2 regions of the Mesorhizobium sp. M1027 genome follow, and region 1 is predicted to be linked to the other one. Evidence: riboswitches for the same ligand, from Rfam matches in the RefSeq annotation. Region 1 holds a riboswitch; the other holds the start of a gene.

Region 1 (4,288 bases):
AGATTGTCGGGAAAGGCTGGACGGATGCCGACACCTGTTTCAACGATCCCGGCCTCGCCAAAAGCCGGGTGGAGGGCATAGGCGGCACCGAGCAGTTCCATCATCGAACGCGCCGTCACCGGTCCGGAGGACTGGCTTTCAACCATAGTCGCGCCGATCATGAACTGCGTGTCGGCACGCGGCACCGCATACAGCGGAAAGCGCGGATGCAGCAGCCTGACCGGGCGCGACAGCGAGATATCAGGCGTGCGCAGGATCAGCATTTCGCCGCGAACGCCGCGCAGCCTGTCATCGGCTGCTGCGATTCCAGTGCAGTCGATCTGACGATCGAAACCGGAAACAGGCTGGGCGTCGGCGCCGAAGCGGAATTCGACGCCCATGGCCGCGAGCTTGTCGTGAAGTGCTACCATCGCCTGGCGCGGGTCGAGATGAGCCTCATCGGGGAAGAGCAATCCGCGCCAGAAGCGGCCGGCGAGGTCGGGTTCCAGGAGTGAAATTTCGTCTTCGGCGACCCGCCGATATCCCGACGTGCGGCTGGCGAACCGGTCGAGCTCGCCAGTATCACGCAGCGCGGCCACGACCAACGTTCCGGCACGTATCACCTGACCCGGTAGCACCGCATCCCACCAGTCGGCAGCATCGCGTCCGAGATCCAGCACCGGCTGCTCGGCGCTTTCACGCTCGCACCATGGCGCGAGCATACCACCGGCGAACCACGACGCATTGCCCTCGATAGCAGGCCTTGTCTCGGCAACGGTGGTCGCCGCGCCGCGTGCGGCGAGCTCGAAGGCGGCGGTGAGGCCGGCAACGCCGGCCCCTTTGACCAGCACCCTCATGATGGCGCACGCGCCTGTGGCATGGCCGGTGCGCCGGTCTCGTCAGCCGGTATGTAGAGATTGCCGCCCTCGCGGTATTTCGCCGCCATCGCCGCCATGCCCTCCTTCTGCGCCTCGGCGCGGATGTCGTGGGAGATACGCATCGAGCAGAATTTCGGCCCGCACATCGAGCAGAAATGCGCCAGCTTGTGCGCCTCCTTGGGCAAGGTCTGATCGTGGAAGGACCGCGCGGTTTCGGGATCGAGCGACAGGTTGAACTGGTCCTCCCAGCGGAATTCGAAGCGCGCGCGGGAAAGGGCATCATCCCTGACTTTCGCCGCCGGATGACCTTTTGCCAGGTCGGCGGCATGGGCGGCTATCTTGTAGGTGATCACGCCGATCTTGACGTCGTTGCGGTCGGGGAGGCCGAGATGCTCCTTGGGCGTGACGTAGCAGAGCATGGCGGTGCCGAACCAACCGATCATCGCCGCGCCGATTCCTGAGGTGATGTGGTCGTAGCCCGGTGCGATGTCGGTCGTCAGCGGCCCAAGCGTATAGAAGGGCGCCTCGCCGCAGACTTCGAGCTGCTTGTCCATGTTCTCCTTGATCTTGTGCATGGGAACATGGCCCGGCCCCTCGATCATGACCTGGCAATCCTTGGCCCAGGCGATCTTTGTCAACTCGCCGAGCGTTTCCAGTTCGGCGAATTGTGCTGCGTCATTGGCGTCGGCGATCGAGCCGGGACGAAGGCCGTCGCCCAGCGAAAAGGACACGTCATAGCCGCGGCAAATGTCGCAGATCTCGGCGAAATGTTCGTAGAGGAAGCTTTCCCGGTGATGGTGCAGGCACCATTTGGCCATGATCGAGCCACCGCGCGAGACGATGCCAGTGACCCGGTCAACGGTCAGCGGGATGTAGTGCAGCCGCACGCCCGCATGGATGGTGAAATAGTCGACGCCCTGTTCGGCCTGCTCGATCAGCGTGTCGCGGTAGACCTCCCAGGTCAGATCCTCGGCGATGCCGCCAACCTTCTCGAGCGCCTGGTAGAGCGGCACCGTGCCGATCGGCACCGGCGAGTTGCGCACGATCCAGTCGCGGATGTTGTGGATGTTGCGGCCGGTCGACAGGTCCATCACCGTATCGGCGCCCCAGCGGATCGCCCACACCATCTTTTCGACCTCTTCGGCCATGGACGAGGTGACGGCGGAGTTACCGATATTGGCGTTGATCTTGACCAGGAAATTGCGACCGATGATCATCGGCTCGCTCTCGGGATGGTTGATGTTGGCGGGAATGATTGCGCGCCCGCGCGCCACCTCCTCTCGGACGAATTCCGGCGTCACGAAATCGGGCAGCGTCGCGCCGAAAGCCTCGCCGTCACGCTCAAGCTTGCCATGCAGGATCTCACGACCAAGGTTCTCGCGGATGGCGACGAACTCCATTTCGGGCGTGATGATGCCGGCGCGCGCATAGGCAAGCTGTGTCACCGCCTTGCCGGCCCTGGCCCTGAGTGGCCGGTTGCGAATGGGAAATTCTGGCGTCAGGCGTTCGCCCGTAGCGAACCCGTTGTCCTCCGGCCGGACATGGCGCCCGTCACAGGCCTCGACATCACCGCGCGCCAAAATCCATTCGTGGCGAAGTCGGGCTAGGCCTTTTTCGATGCTGGTTTCGCCAGCCGGGTCGGTATAGGGGCCGGACGGATCGTAGACGGTGACGGGCGGCTCGCCGGCCGTCGGATGGACGGAGATTTCGCGCATCGGCACCCTGATCTGTGGGTGGATGGTGCCGCGCTTGTGGATTTTCCGTGAGGCAGGCAGCGGTCCCGTTGAGACGGCTGGGGTGAGGGCATTCATCTTGAGGCTCCTTTGCTCATGCATTGGAGACCCAGTTCTGTGCCGGAAGGATGAAAAGACGCTTTGGTTGACCTGCCGAAACAGGACCTCGGGCGTAAACTCCCGCAAAGCGCTTGCACCGTCCCTACGCCAGTATGAACTGGATCAGGTTCAACGGGTCACTGCGCCGCGAAAGCCAGCAGTATCTCAGCCCCTTGCCGGGACCCCCCTGGTGAATGCCTCAGGTTGAACGGGCTGGCGTCGATTTGTCAAGCGCGTTCTGGCCGCGGCTGATCGTCGGGCGATCGTCTCGGCCAGGCGCAAGATCGGATGGAGCGTCGCCTGAGAATCGTCTGTTCCTCGATCAGCCTCGCTTATGCTCTGGAGCTTGTTCTCTCGCGCCCGAATTTCCGCGGGGATGGCTGAACGGAGGCGATCCATTTGCGATTTTCAAGTGCATCGGGCCACACCCCACAATCGATCAACAAGTTGAACACCTCCTCACCCGACTGGGCCTTCGAGTTCGGAAAACCCGGCCGGGTACTGCTGGATGGCAGGGTCCGTCACGCGGGCGGAAGGGATGTGGAAATGAAAGAGCTGCGGATCAAAACACATAATCAAGCGATGAATATCGCCTGCGCGATCATCCGGACCAGATCTGATATGAAACATCGTCCGGCCCCGAGATCGAGGCTCCAATCTCGTATAGCTTCATGCGACGTTCTCTTGGAGTGTTGCGGGATTGGTCCGCTCAACCGGAACTCAACCCTTTAATCGCGTTAGAATGAGCGTTCGAAACGCAGGATTCCGGCGACACCGCTCTTCTTGTTGGCGTTGGTCCAGTTCACGTTGGAAGCGTCCACCTTGCCGACGGCGAAGTTGCCGTAGCGGCTATAGTCGAGTTCCGCCGTAACTGTGAAATCTGGAAGAAACGCATAGGCGACGTTTGCAGCGACACCATGGTTCTTGAGCTGATCACCGGAGAGCTGAAGGTTGAACGAAGTTGTCTCGTTGAGCTTGTAAGTGGCGCCAGCCCAGAAAGCCCAGTTCCCACCCCAACTCTTATAGAAGCCGCGACCATGAGCGTCGATGGCGTTCGTGGAGTCGTCGTTGAGCTTGCCGTTGGAACCGTAGCCGAGCATTCCGAACAGCAACAGTTCGTTGGTGACATTGATGTCGACACGGACCTTGGCGGCCACCGATTCGTAGTTGCTATCATAAGCGGCAACGCCGGTGATCGCGCCCCAGCCATGTGTGTATTTCAAGCCGCCGACTACGTGCGGAGAGTAGCTGTCGATTGTGCCGACCACGCCCGAGCCTTCTTCGAGCGAAACCACGGCCGAAAAGCCGTTCCCGGCGTCGAAGTAGTACTGAACCACATTGGTATCGAAAGCGCCGTACGGAACCGGCGTCTGGTTGAGTACGTCAACCGCGCCGCCAATAAACATGTCGAAGGCCGACCAGTCCTTACCAACTCGGAGGCCACCAAGCTGAATCCAGGCGAAAGTCAAGGTGCTGTCTCTGTTGAAGGCATAGGACCGAGAACTGTCCGAAACCGAAGTGTGGCGGTTACCGAAGTTCATGCGGGTTTCGGTGTAGGTCTTCAACGTGCCGAGTTCGGTCTCCTGGCCGGTCCAAGTT
Region 2 (4,288 bases), on a different contig from region 1:
CTGCCAGTGTGACGCGCTCCTTGTCGAGCGCGGCAATCGTCTTCTGGAACGAGGCCGGGTCGCGCTCGTAATAGGCCGGATCGGCGATGTTGTTCTCCAGCCGCGAGATCGAGGCCGACACCGCCTCGATCTTCTTGGGTAAGGTTTCCAGCGCGAATTTCTGCTTGAACGACAGTTTCCTGGCCGGGCCCTTGGGAGCGGCCGCGTCGCTCCTGCTTGCAGCGGTCGCCTCGCTGGTCTCTGCCTTCGGCCGCGCCTTGCGGTCGTCCAGCCTGGTGCCGCCGCGCTGCGCCAGCATGTCGGAATAGCCGCCGGCATATTCGATCCAGCGGCCGTCACCATCCGGCGCGATGATGCTGGTCACGGTGCGGTCGAGGAAATCGCGATCGTGGCTGACCAGGATCACCGTGCCGGCAAAGCCGGCGACCAATTCCTGCAGCAACTCCAGCGTCTCCATGTCGAGGTCGTTGGTCGGCTCGTCGAGCACAAGCAGGTTTGCCGGCCGCGCCAAAACGCGGGCGAGGATCAGCCGTGCCCGCTCGCCGCCCGAAAGCTCGCGCACCGGCGTGCGCGCCTGTTCCGGCTTGAACAGGAAGTCTTTCATGTAAGAGACGACGTGGCGCTGTTCGCCATTGATGACGAGGTTCTCGCCGCGACCGTCGGTGAGATACTGCGCCAGTGTCTCCTGTGGATCGACGGCCTCGCGCTTCTGGTCGAGCGTGGCGATCTCCAGATTGGTGCCGAGCCGCACCGTGCCTGCGTCTGGCTTCAATTCGCCGGTCAGCATCTTCAACAGTGTCGTCTTGCCGGCGCCGTTCGGCCCGACCAGGCCGACGCGATCGCCGCGCTGGATGCGGGTCGAGAATCCCTTGACCACGGTCAGATCGCCAAAGCTCTTCTCGATGTTCTTGGCTTCGATCACCAGCTTGCCGGATTCGGCGGCGTCGCTGGCTGTCATCGTCGCCGCACCCTCGGCGCCGCGATGACCGCGAAAGCGCTGGCGCATGGTCTGCAACTCACCGAGCCGGCGCATGTTGCGCTTGCGCCGCGCTGTCACGCCATAGCGCAGCCAGTGCTCCTCGCGCACGATCTGGCGACCGAGCTTGTGCTGCTCGCGCTCTTCCTCCTCCAGCACCGTGTCGCGCCATTCCTCGAAATAGCCAAAGCCCTTGTCGAGACGGCGGGTCTGGCCGCGGTCGAGCCAGATTGTGGCGCGTGACACGCGCTCGAGAAAACGGCGGTCATGCGAGATGACGACCAGTGCCGAGGAGGTGCGGGCAAGCTCCTCCTCCAGCCATTCGATGACCGACAGGTCAAGATGGTTTGTCGGCTCATCGAGGAGGAGAATATCGGGCTCCGGCGCCATGACGCGGGCGAGTGCCGCACGCCTCGCCTCGCCGCCGGAGAGGTCGTTCGGCCGTTCTTCGCCGGTCAGGCCGAGATGCTCCATCAGATAGGTGGCGCGATAGGGATCGTCGGCGGGCCCGAGCCCCGCCTCGACATAGGCGCGGACGGTCGCAAAACCGTCCATGTCGGGCATTTGCGGCAAGTAGCGCACGGTTGCCGAAGGCTGGCGGAAGACTTCACCGTCCTGCGGCTCGATCAGCCCGGCGGCGATCTTGAGCAGCGTCGACTTGCCCGAACCGTTGCGGCCGACCAGGGCGATCTTGTCGCCAGCTGAGGCCGTCAGGGCGGCACCGTCGAGCAGCGGCGTGCCGCCAAAGGTCAGCTTTATCCCGTCGAGATTGAGAAGTGGCGGCGCCATGTCAGCTTTCTGGGCTCAGCTTTCCGGAAGAGGGTGGGGATGCGCGAGCAGCAGCGCGCGGCCGCTGGCCAGCGCGATTTCCAGCCGGCCCCTGACCTCGTTGGAAATGGTCAGCGACGAGCCGAACGCAACCTCGACATGGTCGAGCGGCCATTTGGCACCGGTGACGCTCAGGCCGGCGAGATCGGAGAAGCCGAGCACCGAAAACAGCGTGCCGTCGGCATAGTCGAAGCCAGCCTTTCCGGGCAGCAAGGGAATGCCTTCCTGTGCGCCGCTGGTCAAAAGCACGTCCGTCCCGCCTTCCGCCAGCCGGACGCTCAACGCCAGATGCAGGAAGATGTGGTCGGTGCGTTTACCGCCGAAGGCACCTGCGAGCACAAGGCTGGTCGCACCGCGTTCGAGCGCGGCAGCGATAGCGAGTTCACCGTCGGTCTTGTCCTTTTCGGCGGGAAACACCTGCCGTGGCACGGCGGCCAGATCCTCCGGCAACTCGGCAGGCACGGAATCGAAATCGCCGACCCAGAGTTCCGGCCACAGGCCCAGCATACGGGCATGGCCGATGCCGGCATCGGCAGCGATGACGCGCGAGCCTTCGACCTGGCGGTCGAGCAGCGGCGTGCGGATGAGATCGCCGCCAAGCAGGATGGTGAATTTGCTCATATCTCGTGGCCCTTACCAGCCCTGCCCCAGAAACGGAAGAATGAAACGGAAGATGAAACGGCAGACGACACGGAAGGCTGGGCTTTGGATGCCCGGCAAACTTCCGCTTGCGCGGCACTTCGGCCGGGCCTATGTGTCGAAACGCTCTAACGGGGTGCCGGACGCGATCTTCGCGGACCGGCTGAGAGGCAAGACTGCCAACCCGCTGAACCTGATCCGGTTTGTACCGGCGGAGGGATTAGACGCTTCGGACAGCCCGGCGCCTCAATTCCTTTCAATGCGAACGAAGGAGGCGCCGATGCGCAGTTTTTTCCACTCTCTTGTCCCGATTGTCCTGCTTGCGGCGTCCGCGCTCACCCTGCCAGGGCAGGCATCGGCACAGGATAGACTGACCGTCTATACCTATGAAAGCTTCACCGCCGATTGGGGTCCGGGACCGGCAGTGAAGAAGGCCTTCGAGGCCGAATGCAGTTGCGTCGTTGAATTCGTCTCGGTCGCTGACGGCGTGGCGCTGCTCAACCGTGTGAAGCTGGAAGGGGCCGCCACCAAGGCCGATATCGTGCTTGGCCTCGATACCAATTTAACCGCCGACGCCAAGGCAACCGGCCTGTTTTCGCCGCATGGCGCCATATCGGATGTCATCGTGCCGGGCGGCTGGCGCGACGATATTTTCGTGCCCTTCGACTATGGCTATTTCGCCGTCGTCTACGATACCGAAAAACTGAAGAACCCGCCGAAGAGCCTCAGGGAATTGGTCGAGGGCGATGCCGGAGAGAAGATCGTCATCCAGGACCCGCGCACCTCGACGCCGGGCCTTGGCCTGCTGTTGTGGGTCAAGTCGGTCTATGGCGACAAGGCGCCCGAAGCCTGGGCCAAGCTCAAGGCAAAGGTGCTGACGGTGACGCCAGGCTGGAGCGAGGCCTACGGCCTGTTCACCAAGGGCGAGGCGCCGATGGTGCTGTCGTATACCACGTCGCCGGCCTACCACATGGTCGCCGAAAACACCGAGCGCTACCAGGCGGCGTCCTTCGAGGAAGGCGAATACCTGCAGATCGAAGTTGCGGGGATCACCACCAAGGGCGCGAAGAACCCGCTGGCGGAAAAGTTCATCGCCTTCATGACCGGACCGAAATTCCAGGATGTCATTCCCGGAACCAACTGGATGTTCCCGGCCGGCAAGACCGACAAGCCGCTCAATCCGGCGTTCGACAAGCTTGTCAAACCGACCAAAACCTTGCTGTTCAGCCCGGAGGAAGTCGCGGCCCACCGCAAGGCCTGGGTCGATGAGTGGCTTGCGGCGATGAGCAAGTAGCTTTGGCCGATTGATCGAAGATGATCGCTCTACGGCGCCCCCCTCTGTCCTGCCGGACATCTCCCCCACAAGGGGGGAGATCGGACGGCACGGCGGCTTTCGCCAGTCGCCGATGTTGCTGGAATGAGCGGAGCGCTGAAACTGCCAATCTCACCCCTTGTGGGGGAGATGTCCGGCAGGACAGAGGGGGGCGCGAAGGAACGCAATCCTCACTAAGAATCTCGAATCTGGTGGTCTAGCGTGCAACGCGCACCATCATCTGACTCCCGCATCACCGCCGGCATCCTCGCGCTTGCGGCAATAGCACTTCTGCTCGGCGGAGCATTTGCAGGGCTGATCATCGAAGGCGCGAGCGACCCGTCCGGCGTCGCCTCCGCCTTCGATTCGTATCTCTTGCGTATCGTCCGTTTCACGCTCTGGCAGGCTCTGTTGTCGACCCTGCTCTCCGTCGCGCCAGCGCTGGTCGTCGCGCGTGCCCTGTCGCGGCATCCACAGTTTTTCGGGCGAGGCTTTATCCTGCAGCTTTTCGCCGTGCCACTGGCGCTGCCGGC

What was found. Region 1 has a riboswitch for thiamine pyrophosphate ahead of thiC (phosphomethylpyrimidine synthase ThiC). Riboswitches for the same ligand answer to the same signal wherever they lie in the genome.
Region 2: it holds a riboswitch for thiamine pyrophosphate, as region 1 does, so the genes downstream of both, thiB (thiamine ABC transporter substrate binding subunit) here and thiC (phosphomethylpyrimidine synthase ThiC) in region 1, are expected to answer to the same signal.

What each region holds. Positions count from the first base shown of each region.
Region 1 covers NZ_JAMYMW010000016.1:36,655-40,942, reverse strand. Annotated here, with positions in the region: gene thiO (glycine oxidase ThiO) at 1-836, opposite strand, end outside; gene thiC (phosphomethylpyrimidine synthase ThiC) at 833-2,668, opposite strand; TPP riboswitch at 2,772-2,888, opposite strand; gene NKH50_RS26185 (porin) at 3,427-4,288, opposite strand, start outside.
Region 2 covers NZ_JAMYMW010000002.1:511,712-515,999, forward strand. Annotated here, with positions in the region: gene NKH50_RS07055 (ABC-F family ATP-binding cassette domain-containing protein) at 1-1,765, opposite strand, end outside; gene NKH50_RS07060 (thiamine diphosphokinase) at 1,781-2,425, opposite strand; TPP riboswitch at 2,566-2,680, shown strand; gene thiB (thiamine ABC transporter substrate binding subunit) at 2,724-3,737, shown strand; gene thiP (thiamine/thiamine pyrophosphate ABC transporter permease) at 3,978-4,288, shown strand, end outside.